2 regions of the Plantactinospora sp. CNZ320 genome follow, and region 1 is predicted to be linked to the other one. Evidence: riboswitches for the same ligand, from Rfam matches in the RefSeq annotation. Region 1 holds a riboswitch; the other holds the start of a gene.

Region 1 (7,694 bases):
CGGCGCAGAGCGCGCAGAAGCGCTGCCATCTGGCTGGTCGTGACGGCGACCGCCGCCCCGTCCAGAAGCTGCTCACCGAGGCCCTGTGCCATCACCGCTCTCGCCACGCACGCCGGTGCCGGCAGCGTACCCGGACGGCCGGCGGCGGAAGCCGTTCGCCAGTGTTCGCCGATGTTCGCCGATCGGCGGAATACCGCACGTTCGGATGGTCATCCGGCCACCATGCCCGCAGGGGATCGACTCAGTTGGAGGTATCTATGGCTCTCTTGCCGGTGAAGTCGCTCGCGCGTGCGGCCGTCGGGCTGTTGGTGGTTGCGGGCACGGTCTTCGCGCTGGGCCCGATGACCGCGGCGGCGGCGCCCGTGGACGTGGCGCCCGCAGACGTGGCGCCGGCGTCTGGTTGCACCACGTCGGGCGTGCCGGACGGGTTGGTGGGCTGCGTCCGGCTCGGGGTGAGCACGCATGCCTCCGCCCGTAAGACCGCCGCGGCCGCGGCGATTCCGGCGGGATGCGGCAATGGCAATTGGGTCAACATGTCGCGCTTCGTGATGTGCAAGTCGGCCGGTGGCATATACCAGGTGATGGTGGCGCAGAGCGGCAGCGTCGTGGGCGAGATCTACTTCAACTACGCCAGCATAGTAACGCTGCAGGCCAGAGACCTGCGGTGGACGCACTCCTTCGAATACAACCCGGTCCGCGCCTGGGGTACGCTCGGCACCCCGACGCTCTGGTCGGCACCCGATTGCTTCTTCTACTGCAACATCGTGGGTGGCAACCCGCCGGTCGGCGGCGCGCTCAGCGACCTTTCCGGTTCGGTGACCTTCACCTCGCCGCGCTTACCCGGCCAGTACTGGGGTTCGAGGTCGGACTGGGGATTCTGGTTCGTCAACCCGGCGGCCGTCAACGGGGTGACCCTCACGTTGTGGACCAACTACCCGGGTCACCGCTGTGACGACGTGCTTCCGGGTGGCACCGCGGGCTGCGTCAATCAGGACTTCGTCCCGACCCTCGAGGTCCCCGAAAGCCGCTATCCGATGTACGCCTTCCACATCAGGAATGCCATCAACACCACCAACCTGCCGTCGCGGCTGACCCGGACGACCAGAGAAACCGAGATCACCGCCAACCGGAACATCTCCTGCCCGACAGGTGCGAACTACCCGCGTCCGCCCGGCGGCACCCACACCTGCGACGAGTACCCCTTCGCCTCCACCCTCCAGGGCGCCGCATCCAATCCCGCCGGGTTCACCTTCAACTTCGACACCAAACGGTTGGGAAGGCTCGTCTGCCAGGTGCCCTGGCTGACCGAACACCGCAGCACCACCAACCGTGGCTACAGCGTGTGCATGATCCCCACGGCACAGAACAGCCTTGGCGGCTCTGACCTACAGGCGTTCTTCCTCGACAACCGGGTCATCGACCGGGACAACTTCAACGTGCGCGCCTAGTCGGCCGATCGTCATGGCGGTTGGTGTCCAGGCGGACATCAACCGCCATGACTCTGTTGATCCGACATCACGCTGTCGGAGACGGTGTGCCCCGCAAGGAGCCGACACCGGCCTGTCCGTATCTCGACAGCCCGGCGCCGCCGCGCCCCGCCTCCGGCGACACTGGCCGGATGCGCCCCGTCGAGCCGGTGCACCCCGGCACCCGCCCCGGCGGATGAGCCGCCCGCTGCTCCGGCTCGCCCTGGCCGGGCTGCGCGCGCACGCCGTACGGGTGGTGCTGACCGGGTTCGCCGTGGTGGTGGCGGTCGGCTTCCTCGCCGGCACCCTGGTCTACGGGGACACCGCCCGAGCCGCCTTCTACACCGACCTGGCCCGCTCGGCCCGGAACGTGGACGTGGTGGTCGAGCCGGAGCACGGGCTGCTCACCCCGGCGACGGTGCGGCGGATCCGGGCCGTCGACGGGGTGGCGGCGGCGGACGGGCGGGTGGTGGCCTGGCTGGGCGTACTCGACCGGAACGGGAAACTGATCACCAGCCAGGACCACATCGGGTACGCCCTCTCGGTGCCGGGTGACGCCGCACTGGCCCCGTACGACGTGGCCGCCGGCCGGCTGCCCACCGTTGCCGGGGAGATCGCCCTGGACCGGGCGACCGTGGCCGGCTCCGGCTTCACCCTCGGCGGGCCGGTGACGGTGCTGGACCGGGCCGGCACGGCACACCAACTGCGCCTGGTCGGCACGCTCGACCTCGGGGTGAACCGGCTCTACGGCGGCTCGGCCGTCGCCGCGCTGACCTCGGCCGACCTCGGCACGCTCACCGGTACCGTCGACTACGCCCAGGTGGTGGTCCGGGCCACCGAGGGCACCGACCCGGCCCGGCTGCGGGACCGGATCGCCGAGGCGGTCGGCCCCGGCGCGCAGCCGCTGACCGGGGCCGAACTGCGGGACCGGCTCGCCCGGCAGGCGGCGAAGTACGTCGACGGCTTCCTCGCCGTACTGCTCGGCTTCGGGCTGGTCTCGCTGACCGTCTCGGCGTTCGTCATCTACAACACCTTCGCGATGCTCGGCACGCAGCGGGTCCGGGAGGTGAGCCTGCTCCGCTGTGCCGGCGCGTCCCGGGCGCAGGTGCGCGGCGTCGTACTCCTGGAGGCGGGCGTCCTCGGCCTGCTCGCCTCGGTCGGCGGGCTGCTGGCCAGCCTGCTCGTCGGCTACGGGCTGATCCGGGGACGGGAACTGGTCGCCTCGGACATCCCACTGCACGCCCCGGTGGTGCGCTGGCCGACCGTGCTGGTGGCGCTCGGCTTCGGCACCCTGGTGACAGTGCTGGCCGCGCTGGTGCCGGCGGTGCAGGCGAGTCGGGTACCGCCGCTGGCCGCACTGCACTCCCGCAGCGCCGTGGCGGTGGGCGGGGGCCGGCGCGGCCGTACCCGGATCGCTGTCGCGCTCGGCCTGGCCGGGGTCGGCGGGCTGGCCGTACTCGTCGGGTTGCCGTTGGCCTTTCCCGGGTTGCCGCTGGTGCTCGGCGGCGGCATGGTCGCCTTCCTCGGCGCGGTGGTCGCGGCCCCGCTGCTGGTCCCCCGGGCGGTCCGGCTGGTCGGCTGGCTGCCGGCCCGGCTCTTCGGTCCGGTGGTACGGCTGGCCGTGGTCAACGCCCGACGCGATCCCCGGCGGGCGGCGGCGACCAGCACCGCCCTGACCATCGGGGTGGCCCTGATGGCGATGTTCAGCGTGCTGCTGGCGACCGCCCGGGAGCAGGCCGGACGGGAGCTGTCCGAGAACTTCCCGGTCGACTTCGTGCTGGACCGGGTCCGCACCGACGGCTCGCCGACGGCGGTACGCGGCCCGCTGCCACCCGGGCTGGCCCAGCGGCTGCGCCCCGATCCGGCGTTCGGCACCGTCGCCGAGGTACGCCTGGCCAACTCGCCGCTGAACGCACGGATCCGGATCTGGGCGGTGCCGCCGGAGCGGCTGCACGGGCCGGTACGTCCCGAGGTGACCGCCGGCAGCCTGGCCGGGCTGGTGCCGGGGACGGTGGCGGTGAGCCGGCAGTTCGCCGCCGACCGGGGCGTCGGGGTCGGTGACCGGATCGCCCTCGGGCTCGGCCCACCGGCCCCGTTGACAGTGGTGGCGGTCTACGACGACTCCCCGGTCGACGGTGCCGCCCTGGTCTCCTGGACGTCGTTCACCGCCGCGTACGGCCCCGGGGAGCCGGACCGGCTGCTGGTCGACCTCGCCCCGGGGGTGTCGACGGCGGCGGGCCGGCAGGCGCTGGACGCGGCCCTGGCCGACCAGCCGGCGGTCCGGGTACGCGGCCTCGCCGACCAGGCCGACGCGCTCGCCCGTACCCTCGACGAGCTGTTGGGGATCTTCGCCGCCCTGCTCGGCATGTCGGTGCTGATCGCCGTGCTGGGCATCGGCAACACGCTCGCGCTCTCGGTGGTCGAACGCCGCCGCGAGTCGGCGACGGTCCGGGCGCTGGGCCTGTCCCGCCGGCAGCTGGCCGCCATGCTGCTGACCGAGGCGGCGCTGGCCGGCGCGGTAGGTGCACTGGCCGGGATCGCCCTCGGCGTCGGCCTCGGCTGGACGGCGGCACTGGGGCTGATCCGCGGGTACGGGCACGGATTGCCGGCCGTACCCGTCGGTCAGCTCGCCCTCTGCGCCGCGCTGGCCGCCTCGGCGGGGGTGCTGGCCAGCCTGCCGCCGGCCCGGCGGGCCGCCCGGGCGCCGATCGCGGCCACCCTGGCCGACGAGGGATAGCCGGTCCCGCCGTTTTCCGGCTGGGACGACCCCACGGCCCGGCAGTATCGACAGCGGGGGTGACCGGGACGGAGGGAGCGGCGTTGGGGGCCGGGCACGACCACGGGGGGCGGTTGACCTGGGCGGCAGAGCAGCACCGGGGGCGGCTCTGGGCGGCCTTCGGGCTGCTCGCCGTCCTGATGGTGGTCGAGACGGTCGCCGCGCTGGCCACCGGCTCGCTGGCGCTGCTCTCCGACGCCGGGCACATGTTCACCGACGTGCTCGGGATCGGGATGGCACTGGCCGCGATCACGGCGGCCCGGCGGGCGGTCGGCGACCCGCAGCGGACCTTCGGCCTCTACCGCCTGGAGGTGCTGGCGGCGCTGGCCAACGCGGTACTGCTGTTCGGGGTGGCGCTCTACGTGCTGGTCGAGGCGGTACGCCGGTTCGACGACCCGCCCCGGGTCGCGGCCGGTCCGATGCTCGTGGTCGCCACGCTCGGCCTGCTGGCCAACGCCGCCGCCTTCGGCCTGCTCCGGGCCGGTGCGCGGGAGAGCATCAACCTGCGCGGCGCATATCTGGAGGTACTCGGGGACCTGCTCAACTCGGTGGGAGTGATCGTCGCCGCCGTGGTGATCATCCTGACCGGCTGGCGCTGGGCGGATCCGATCGTGGCCCTGGCGGTCGGGCTGTTCATCCTGCCCCGCACCTGGCGACTCGGCCGCAGCGCCGTACGGATCCTGGTGCAGGCCGCGCCCGAGCACCTCGACGTGGCCGCCGTACGCACCCGGCTGGCCGGGGTACCCGGCGTCTGCGACGTACACGACCTGCACGTCTGGACCCTCACCTCCGGGATGGAGGTGGCCTCGGCGCACCTGAGGCTGGACCGCGACGCGGAGGTGGGTACCGTACTCGCCGCGGCCCGGTCGGCGCTGCGCGAGGACTTCCACATCTCGCACGCCACGCTCCAGGTCGAGCCGAACACCGCGCCCGGGGGCTGCGGCCCCACCGACTGGTGACCACCGAGCACGCCGCGTGACATCGCGGTCGGCCGGCGACCCTCGCACACCTGCCCCGCCAGCCGTCGAGACTCACCGATAGTTAGCGGCATCTTAAGTTTTGAGGCTGCGTCGGCCAGCTTTGTCCGGATACATCCGCCCAACTCGGAAAATCGCGAATCCGGCTCCGACAACGCCACGTGTCCCCGGCGAACGACTGCCGGTAAGCTCGGCTCCGGTCTCCGCCGGGCGGCGCCCTCCGGCGCCTGCGGGGACCGTCGCCTAATCGCACGCGCGAGCCGGGGAACCACGTACCAGGGGTGTATCCGCGCCAGCGGTAGGGATCTTCCGTCCCGAACCCGTCAGCTAACCCGGTCGGCGGCTGACGGAAGGACATTGTCATATGCCGTTCCTGGCACCCACCCGACAGGCTCCGGCGTCCGCGCGGAGCGCCACGAGACCGCACCGGAAGGTCGCGACCACAGCGGTCGTCGCCCTCGGCATGGTCCTCGCGGCGCTCGGCGGCGCACCCGCGCAGGCGGCACCGGAGTACGCGACCCCCGGGGCGCTGGCCGCGGCACCCGGCGGCGACGACATCGACGGAGGCACGGACAGCCTGCGCGAGCAACTCCAGACCGCCAGCAAGGGCTATCTGACCGCCAAGAACAAGTTGGACAACTCCGTCAAGCGGCAGAAGGAACTGAACCAGCAGCTCGCCGAGCTGCGTACCGAGGTGGCGACCCGGAGCGAACGGGTCGCCGAGATGGGCAACATGGCGTACCGGACCGGTCGGCTCGGCCAGGTCTCCGCACTGCTGAACAGTGGATCTCCGACCAGCCTGGTGGACCGGGCCGCCGCACTCGACACGATCTCGGCGAACGAGAGCCGGGAACTGCGCGGGCTGCGGGAGAGCCTGGACAAGGAGACCCAGGCCAAGGCCGCGCTCGACAAGGAAATCGGCGAGCAGCGCAAGCAGGTCGAGGTGATGGAGACCCGCAAGAAGCAGGCCGAACGGGCGCTTGCGGCGGCGAACAACAGCGGCGGCGCCGCCGCCGGGATCAGCGGCAGCGGGGGCGGGTCGGCGCGACCGGCACCCCGTAACGCCGACGGCTCCTGGCCGGACGAGTCGTGCAGTCTCAACGACCCGACCACAAGTGGCTGCATCACCGCGCGCACCCTGCACGCGTTGAAGCAGGCCCAGGCGGCCGGCTTCACCCGGTTCGTCTCCTGCTTCCGCAGCGGAGGCAGCGGCGAGCACCCGAAGGGTCAGGCGTGTGACTTCGCCGCCCAGAAGAACGGGTTCGGCGGAGTGGCGACCGGCGGCGACCGGACGTACGGCAACAACCTGGCGGCGTACTACGTGCGCAACGCCGATCGACTGGGTGTGCTGTACGTGATCTGGTTCAAGCAGATCTGGCTGCCGAGCAGTGGTTGGAAGACGTACAACGGGGGCAACGGTGACCCGTCCAGCGATCACACCAACCACGTACACCTGTCGATGCACTGATCGACCGCACCGCACCATCGCGAACCGCCGGCACCGCCCGCCACCCCTGGGCAGTGCCGGCGGTTCCCGCTATCAGCAGCCGATCCGGGTCGAGCCGAGCGCCACGTCGTCGAACCAGAGCGTGTTCGCGCCCTCGCCGTAGCTCTCCCAGCCCAGCCGCAGGTCGGTCAGGTTGGGCCGCCAGTTGGCCCGGTTGTACCACTGCCCATCGACATCGTGCGTCGGCGTACCGTCGGCGGTCAGCCCGGTCACCGCGGTCCCGTTGACCCAGGTGGAGAGCCGGCCCTGCGCGCCGTCCACCATGAACTCCAGGCAGGTCCACTCGTTGACCGGCAGCGGCGCGCTGAGTGCGACACCGTTCGGGCTCTGCTCCGGCAGGGTGGCGTCGTCGGACGCGCGGTTCCATTGCAGGGCGCGGTTCTGCCCGCCCATCCGCAGGTCACGGTTGCCGTCGGCCGCGTCCCGCATGGCCAGGAAGGTCACGTGCGAGGTCGGCAGTGCCGTGGTGTGCCGGACCCAGAGCCTGGCGTACCGCACCGCCCCGACGCTGCCCAGATCGCGGGTCGAGCCGACGAAGACGTGGTTGCAGTAGCCGACGGCACCGTTGATGCGTACCGAGCGGGTGCCCTGGTGCGCGACCGAGGTGTCGATGCTGGCGGTGCCGCTGCCCGAGCAGTCCGGGTAGCTGACGGTCCAGTCGCCCGACGGCGCCGTACCGGTCTGGTTCTCGAAGCCGTCGCAGAGCACCGCGCCGCCGCAGCCGCTCGGCGGCGGAGTGGTCGGCGGTACGGTCGGTGGTGGTGTCAGCGTCGGCGGCACGCTGGTCGGCGGAGTAGTCGGCGGCCTGGTGGTCGGCGGCGCCGTGCTCGGCGGGGTGGTCGGTTCGGCACCGTTGCACGGTTCACCGTTCAGGGTGAACCCGCTCGGTGCCGCCGAACTGGCGGCATAGCTGCCCTGGACGCCGAACTCGGTGGAGCCGCCGGCCGGCAGCGAACCGTTCCAGGCCA
Region 2 (7,694 bases), 370 kb from region 1:
AGAGGGCGGCGAGCGTGGGGCGCAGTGCCACCGGAGCACCGGTGCGGAGGGTGATCGCCGCACCGGTACCGTCCGGGTCGACCGGGCGGAGCCCGCTGCTCTGCACGTCGAGCCGCCACCGCTGCGCCGCGTCTCCGTAGCCGAACCGGGGATAGATCTGCCCCTCGCTGGCCCAGAGCACGGCGATCGGCTCCCGGCCGGCGGCCAGCACGTCCCGCAACTGCCGCCGCATCAGCCGGCCGAGCAGCCCTTGCCGGCGATGGGTGGCCGCCACGGCGACCCTGGTCACGTGCGCCGCCGGTACGACAGCGCCCGGCACGGTCAACTCCCGGGTGAACGCCGCCGCGTGTGCCACCACGGCGTCCCCGGCGCGGACCAGCAGCGACCGTTCCGGTTCGGTGATCGCCTCACCGGCCTCCGCCTCCTCCTGCGCCGCGGCCGGGTCGGCGTGGAAGGCGGTGCCGAGCAGTGTGACGATGGCGGCCCAGTCGGCTGCGGCGCCGACCTCGATCCGGGGTTCCGAACCGGGGGTCGTGGGGGTCATCGTCCATGTCTAGCCGATCGATGCTGGCTCGGCGAGGTGTTTGCCGGCTGGCTACCCTCGGAACTGGAGCGGGTTCCGGACCCGAGGAGCGGGTTCCGGGCCCGGGCCGATGGGGAGGACAGGGACAGATGGCAGACCAGACGCAGCCGTGGGCCGAGCGGACCGTGGAGATGCCGCCCGGTGCGGAGGGTCCGGGGATGCCGCCGGGCTCCGAGGGCTTCCGGCGGGGTGTGGCGCAGGTCGGGGTGCCCCGGCAGCGTAAGGAGCCGGAGGCGCCGCATGAGCCGACCGGTACCGGCTGGCCGATGGTGGAGCCGGAGCGGCAGCAGCTTCCGCCGGGTTACCACTGGCGGCAGCTGCGCATCGGACGGCACTGGAGCATGCTGGGTGGCCTCTTCGCCTTCGTCTGCTGGGGGATCTGGGCGATCTCGGCCCGGGGGGATCTGACCAGTCCGGTGGTCACCTTCGTGCTGACCCTCTTCGTCGCGGTCGGCCTCTTCGCGCTGGCCCGGCTGGTCGGTCGGGTCTTCTGGGAGCGTCAGCTCGGCCGGATCCGGCGCAGCGCCCGGGGCGCGCACCTGGTCACCGGGATCTTCCTGGTCGGGGTCGGGGTGGCCTACCTGCGCCAGACGGAGTGGGTCGTCGACCTGTGGAACTGGGTGGCAGGGCTCTAGATCCGGACAGGTGCTGATCGAAGTGACAAATCACAATTTGGTCACTCGGTAGTTACGCAACGCCAGACAGGCGATTACTGGGCGCTACTATTCGGTCTCCGTCCTCCCTCGGAGGTTTCCACGGTGACCCTGCTCAGCGTGATAGTCCCGGTCTACCAGGTGCGGGAATACCTGGCCGACTGCCTGGACTCCATCCTCGACGCGTCCTTTCGCGACCTCGAACTGGTGGCGGTCGACGACGGTTCCCGCGACGGCAGCGCGGCGGTCCTGGCCCGGTACGCCGAACGCGACCCCCGGCTGGTGGTGGTCACCCTCGACCAGAACCAGGGGCTCGGGGCGGCCCGCAACACCGGCCTGTCCCGGGCCACCGGCGAGTACGTGTGGTTCGTCGACGGCGACGACTGGCTGCCCGAGGGAAGCCTCGCCGCCGTCGCCGAGCGGCTGACCCGGACCCGGCCCGACCTGCTGGTCACCGCGTACACCCGGTACTACCCGAACGGCGGGACCCGGCACCTGTCGCTCTCCCAGGTCGGTGCCGGCGGCCCGGTGCCGGAGACGTTCACCCTCCAGCAGCGGCCCGCTCTGCTGTCGGTGCTACACATCACCTGCAACAAGGTGATCCAACGCAGGTTCCTCCTCGACCTGGGCCTGACCTTCGGCCCCGGCTGGTACGAGGACGTCTCGTTCAGCTTTCCGCTGCTGCTCGCCGCGCGGCGGATCGCCCTGCTGGACCGGTGCTGTTACGCGTACCGGCAGCGTCCGGAGGGTGCGATCACCGCGACTGTCAGCGAGCGGCACTTCGATGTCTTCGCGCACTGGGACCGGGTGCTCGCCGGTCTGGACGCCGACCCGGCGGTACCGGCCGAGCTGCGTCACCTGATCTTCCAGCGGATGATCTGGCACCTGTTGCAGGTGCTCAGCCATCCCCGGCGGGTGCCGCCCGAGCGCCGCCGGGAGTTCTTCGCCGAGATCGTCACCCGCTACCGGGCACACCTGCCGCCCGCGGGCTACCAGCCGCCGGGCGGTGCGGCCGGGCTGAAGCACCGGCTGGTGGGTCGCGGGGCGTACGGGCTGTTCGCCGCGCTCCAGGCCGCCCGGCGGGCACACGTCGGCATGGTGGCCCGGGTCCGGCACCCGCTCGGGTCACGGCCGCCGGCCGGCACCGCCGGGTCGGCATCGGTGGCCGTGCCCGGCAGCCGGGTCGGGTCGGTGCCCGGTGAGTTGACCGACCGGGTGGGCTGAGGGTCCGACACCGGTCACCTCGACATCAGCCGTGTTCGCCGAGCGGGCCGACCTGCCAACCCTGGCGCCTGCACTCCTCCAGCAGGGCGGGCAGGGCGGCGAGACTTGACCGCCAGGCACCCGGCGCCGAGGTGCAGTCGGAGTCGTGCAGCAGCACCGTACCGCCGCCGGCCAGGCCGTCGCGCAGTGCCTCGAGTACCGAGGACCGGGTCGCCGACCGGCTCCAGTCCCGCCCCCAGCAGGTCCAGAGCACCGGGGTCAGATCCAGCCGGCGGGCGGCGACCAGGGCGGCGGTGCTGAACACCCCGTACGGCGGGCGGAAGAACCGGGGTACCCGACCGGTCACCGCCCCGATCAGCTCGCGGGTCCGGGCCAGGTCGCGGTAGGTGGCGTGCGGGCCCTGGAGCAGCAGGTTCTGGTGTGTCCAGCCGTGCACCGCGACCTCGTGCCCGGCGGCGACGAGATCCAGCCCGAGTTCCGGCGCGCGGGCCAGCATCGACCCCAGTAGGAAGAAGGTCGCCCGGGTCCGGTGCGCGGCCAGGGTCTCGACGAAGAGCGGGGTGGAGGCCGGATCGGGGCCGTCGTCGAAGGTGAGCGCGACGTGACCCGGCGAGCCGCGTCCGCTCAGCCGGGGAAAGAACCGCAGCCGTACCCCGGGCAGCACCGTCACCGCCGGCACCACCTGGGCGGCCAGTGCGGCAGCGACGGCGGTCGCCGGCACCACGCGTCCGCGCAATCGTTGCTGCACCCGCCGCACCATCTGCTCCGCCCGCCGCCCCGGTCGCGGAGGCGGTTACCCGCCCGGCCGGGGTTCATCCTCACCCGGACGGGTGGCCCGGGCCCGGCGCTGCGGTTGCCTGCCGGGCGCCGTGGTCGCTACCTCGGCGCTGCGCTGCTGCCTGGGCTGTGGTTGCCGTCCGGCGGCCTGGTCTCCGGCGCGTCCAGGAGTTTGCCGGGGCACCGGCCGGGTAGCCGGCGCGCGGCGACCGGGGAGGGCGCAGCGGTCCGGGAAGGCGCAGCGGTCCGGGAAGGCGCAGCGGTCCGGGAGGGTGCGGGACGGGGGGCGGATGCGGGGGCGACCTGCGGCGCGGGTAGCGGTGATCACCGGAGCGAGTGCCGGGGTGGGCCGGGCCACGGCCCGGCTGCTGGCCCGCCGGGGGATGCGGCTCGGCCTGCTGGCCCGGGGCGGCACCGGGCTGCGGGGCGCGGCCGAGGACGTCCGCGCGGCCGGGGGCGTGGCACTGCCGATCGAGGTCGACGTGGCGGACCACCGCCAGGTGGAGGCGGCCGCCGACCGGGTGACCGACGAGCTGGGACCTATCGATCTGTGGGTCAACAACGCCATCGTCTCGGTCTTCGCGCCCTTCACCGAGATCGGACCGGAGGAGTTCCGGCGGGTGACCGAGGTCTGCTATCTCGGGTACGTCTACGGCACCCGGGCCGCCCTCGACCGGATGCGCCCGCGCGGGAGCGGCACGATCGTGCAGGTCGGGTCGGCACTGGCCTACCGGTCGATCCCGCTCCAGTCGGCGTACTGCGGAGCGAAGCACGCCATCGCGGGCTTCACCGAGTCGCTGCGCTGTGAACTGCTGCACGACCGCAGCCCGGTCCGGCTCACCATGGTGCACCTGCCGGCGCTGAACACCCCGCAGTTCGACTGGGTACTCTCCCGGCTGCGTAACCGCGCCCAGCCGGTGCCACCGATCTATCAGCCCGAACTGGCGGCCCGAGCCATCGTGCACGCCGCCGACCGGCCGGACCGGCGGGAGTACTGGGTCGGTGCCTCCACGGTCGGCACCATCCTCGCCAACCGGCTGGTACCCGGGCTGCTCGACAGGTACCTGGCCCGGACGGGGTACTCCGGCCAGCAGACGGAGCAGCCGGCGCCGCGGGATCGAACGGCCAACCTGTGGCACCCGGTCGACGACGGCAGCGGGGTGGACCAGGGCGCGCACGGCTCGTTCGACACGCCGTATCGCACAAGGAGTCCGCAACTGTGGCTGTCCCAGCATCGGGGCGTGGTGACAGCGGGTCTGCTCTCGGCCGGTACGGTGGCCGGTGTGCTGTTCGGCACAACGCCCTGGCGCCGACGGTGACCAAAGAATCACGCCACCGACCAACCTGGACACGTTTTCGCACGTCAGGCCGGTGACTACCCGCTCGGTAACCGGTGACAACGCGCTTGGTAAATAGCCGACAGCGGCTAGTCGATAATGGTGGGCAAAGCATGACCTTCGATGCGCCTGAGGCGCCGTGATTACGGATAGTCGTTGCCTGGCAACGCTTTTGCCCGCGATCGGGTATTGCCATTCGGGAAGTGAAACCGGGTATGCTGTCTGCCGTTCATAGCCGCCGGCTACCGCGTGGTACCGGCGCTGATCGCCGCCTAATCGCCACACGGCGAGCCGGGGACCCACGCACCCCTGGGGTGAATCCGCGACAGCGGTAGGGACCACTTCCATCCCGAACCCGTCAGCTAACCCGGTCGGCGGCCGACGGAAGGGATACATGTGAGGGCACCCCTACGCCGAAGGCTGGCGACTGCCCTGGCACTGCTCACCGCCGCAGCTCTGGTCGTGGTCCCGTCGGAGGCGTCGGCGGCGCCCGCGCCGAAACCGGCCCCCCATGAGGAGGCCGACTCGCCGGTGCTCGGTGACGTGCTCGCCAGCGCCGGCAAGCGGCTGGCGGAGGCGAAGGCAGAACGCGCCAAGTCCCAGCGGCGGCAGCAGCAGCTCGGCAACCAGTTGAAGCAGGCGGAGGCCAGGCTGGCGGCGCTCACGCCGGAGGCGAGCGAGATCGCGGCCGAGTCCTACCGCAGCGGCAAGCTCAGCGCCATCTCGATGCTGCTGACGAACAACTCGTCCGACTCCGCGTCGAGCTCGTTCATCGAGCGGGCCTCGGCGCTCAACGAGCTGAACCTGTTCAACAACAGCAAGCTTCGGGCGCTCAACCAGGCGCGTAACGAGGTCGGCGCGGCCAAGAAGGCGATCGACGACGAGGTCGCCAAGCAGGCCGCGCAGGAGAAGATCATCCAGAAGCAGCAGACGGACGCGAAGAAGGCGCTCGCCCTGGTGGGCGGCAACTCGCGTCCGAACAAGGGGCTGGTGGCGGCCACCTCGCCGGTCGCCCGGCCGGGGCCGGGAATGGCCGACGGCTTCCCCGGGCTGCCGTGCAACAAGGACGATCCGACCACCGGCGGTTGCATCACCGCCCGGACACTGCACATGTACAACGAGGTGCGCCGGGCGGGCTTCAAGAGGTTCGTCGGCTGCTACCGGCCCGGTGGGCCGTTCGAGCACCCGAAGGGCCGCGCCTGTGACTGGTCGCTGCGCAACTCCGGGTTCAGCCGGGCTGCCAACGACGACCAGATGAAGTACGGCAACGACCTGGCCGCGTTCCTGATCCGCAACTCGGACCGGCTCGGCATCCTCTACGTGATCTGGTACAAGGAGATCTGGTTCCCCGGCGAGGGCTGGAGTTCCTACAGCGGTCCGAGTGACCACACCGACCACGTGCACGTCTCGATGTTGTAGGCCCGAACGAACGCCACCGCCCCGTCACCTGCTGTTCAGGGTGGCGGGGCGGTGGCGTTGTGCGGACAGGTTGCGCGCCGACTGGCATCATCGGCGGATGGCCGGCCGGTCCGACGGACTGACCGGCCGGCCCGCCCCGCTACCTGGTCCGCCCGCACCCGCCACGGTGGCGGCGGATAGGATGCGGGCCTCCGATCGGAGGCAGTTTGCGACGAACTCGTGTCGGTGTGGCGTTCGTGGTCGGGATCGCGGTGGTCAACACGATCGCCTGGGCGCTCTTCTGGCCCGCCGACGACGGCCGACCGGACTTCCTTCGGCAGGTGGTCGCCGAGTTCTTCGCGTCCACCGCCGTGCTGCTCTTCGCCGTCGCGCTGGTACTCGCCACCCGGGCGCGCTGGATCGAGCCCTTCTTCGGCGGCCTGGACCGGATGTACCGGACCCACCGCCAGGTTGCGGTCGCCGGATTCCTGCTGCTGGTTGCGCACGTCACGGTCGTGCCGTGGCTGCTCGACTCGCCGGGCGGCACGCCGTCCGGCCTGATCGCCTTCGCCGGGTTCACGGTGCTGGTGCTGTTGAGCGTCGGCCCACGGCTGCCGCTGCTGCGCAGGCTGGTGACGGTGAGCTATCGGCGGTGGCGACACTCGCACTGGCTGGTCGGGCTCTTCTTCGTGATCAGCCTGGCGCACACGCTCCTCGTCGACCAGGTCGTCGAGGCCAGTCCCGTGCCGTTCGCCCTGCTCCTCGCGGCTTACGTGGTCGGGGTCGTGGCGTACCTTTATACGCTGCTCCTCGCGCGACTCGTCCGGCCCCGCTACCGGTACGTCGTCGACGAGGTACGGCGCCTCAACACCAGCACCGTGGAGATCGCGTTACGTCCCCGCAAGACGCGCCGGCTGGTCTTCACCTCGGGGCAGTTCGTCTTCCTCCAGATCCGTCGGCCAGGGCTGCGCGAGCCGCACCCGTTCACCGTGAGCAGTGCCCCGGCGGAGGATCGGCTCCGGCTGACCGTCAAGGCGATCGGCGACTACACGGCCCGGCTGCACGAGCGCGCCGAGGCCGGTAGCCGGGCCACTGTGGAGGGCAGCTACGGCATGCTGGACTACCGGCGTGGTGGGCGGCGGCAGATCTGGATCGCCGGAGGAATCGGCATCACCCCGTTCCTGAGCTGGCTGCGCGACCCCGACGGACCAGGTGACCGGCGGATCGACCTGTATTACACGGTCCGGCAGCCGGTGGAGATGCTGTTCCGGGACGAACTGCGGGACGCCGCGACCCGCAACCCCGGGTTGCGGGTACACCTGAACGTTTCGGCGCAGGCGGGGTCGTTGGCCGTGGCCCGGATCGTCGCCGAGCAGGACGGCGACCTCGCCGATGTCGACGTCTACATGTGCGGGCCGGTTCCGATGATCAGGTCCTTCGAACGAGGATTTCGGCAGCGGGGCTTGCCAGCCACCCGGATCCACTTCGAGGAGTTCTCGTTCCGCTGACCGAGCTCCGCGCCGGCCGCCCGCCCCGACCTCGACGGCGGCGCGTGGCGGACGGCACCCGGCCGCCGAGGCTCACCTGATGCCGAGGCAGGCCAGGCTCACGAGCCGGCGAGCCGGAGGTCGAGCGCGTTCCGGGCCGGGAATCGTCGTTCCGCCCCTTCGAGCCTGGGAATCTGGCGTACGCGCTGGCGCTCAACGACCGGCGCGTGCTGGT

Evidence for each region. Region 1 has a riboswitch for cyclic di-AMP ahead of CLT71_RS13390 (coiled-coil domain-containing protein). Riboswitches for the same ligand answer to the same signal wherever they lie in the genome.
Region 2: another riboswitch for cyclic di-AMP. It lies ahead of CLT71_RS14975 (VldE C-terminal domain-containing protein); the one in region 1 lies ahead of CLT71_RS13390 (coiled-coil domain-containing protein).

The regions. Positions count from the first base shown of each region.
Region 1 covers NZ_PJMP01000001.1:3,054,486-3,062,179, forward strand. Annotated here, with positions in the region: gene CLT71_RS13370 (tetratricopeptide repeat protein) at 1-29, opposite strand, end outside; gene CLT71_RS13375 (NucA/NucB deoxyribonuclease domain-containing protein) at 1-1,448, shown strand, start outside; gene CLT71_RS13380 (ABC transporter permease) at 1,663-4,203, shown strand; gene CLT71_RS13385 (cation diffusion facilitator family transporter) at 4,287-5,201, shown strand; cyclic di-AMP (ydaO/yuaA leader) riboswitch at 5,450-5,577, shown strand; gene CLT71_RS13390 (coiled-coil domain-containing protein) at 5,584-6,687, shown strand; gene CLT71_RS13395 (cellulose-binding domain-containing protein) at 6,760-7,694, opposite strand, start outside.
Region 2 covers NZ_PJMP01000001.1:3,428,350-3,436,043, reverse strand. Annotated here, with positions in the region: gene CLT71_RS15000 (GNAT family N-acetyltransferase) at 1-544, opposite strand, end outside; gene CLT71_RS14995 (hypothetical protein) at 673-1,218, shown strand; gene CLT71_RS14990 (glycosyltransferase family 2 protein) at 1,342-2,460, shown strand; gene CLT71_RS14985 (polysaccharide deacetylase family protein) at 2,486-3,208, opposite strand; gene CLT71_RS14980 (SDR family oxidoreductase) at 3,528-4,556, shown strand; cyclic di-AMP (ydaO/yuaA leader) riboswitch at 4,834-4,967, shown strand; gene CLT71_RS14975 (VldE C-terminal domain-containing protein) at 4,971-5,993, shown strand; gene CLT71_RS14970 (ferredoxin reductase family protein) at 6,200-7,480, shown strand.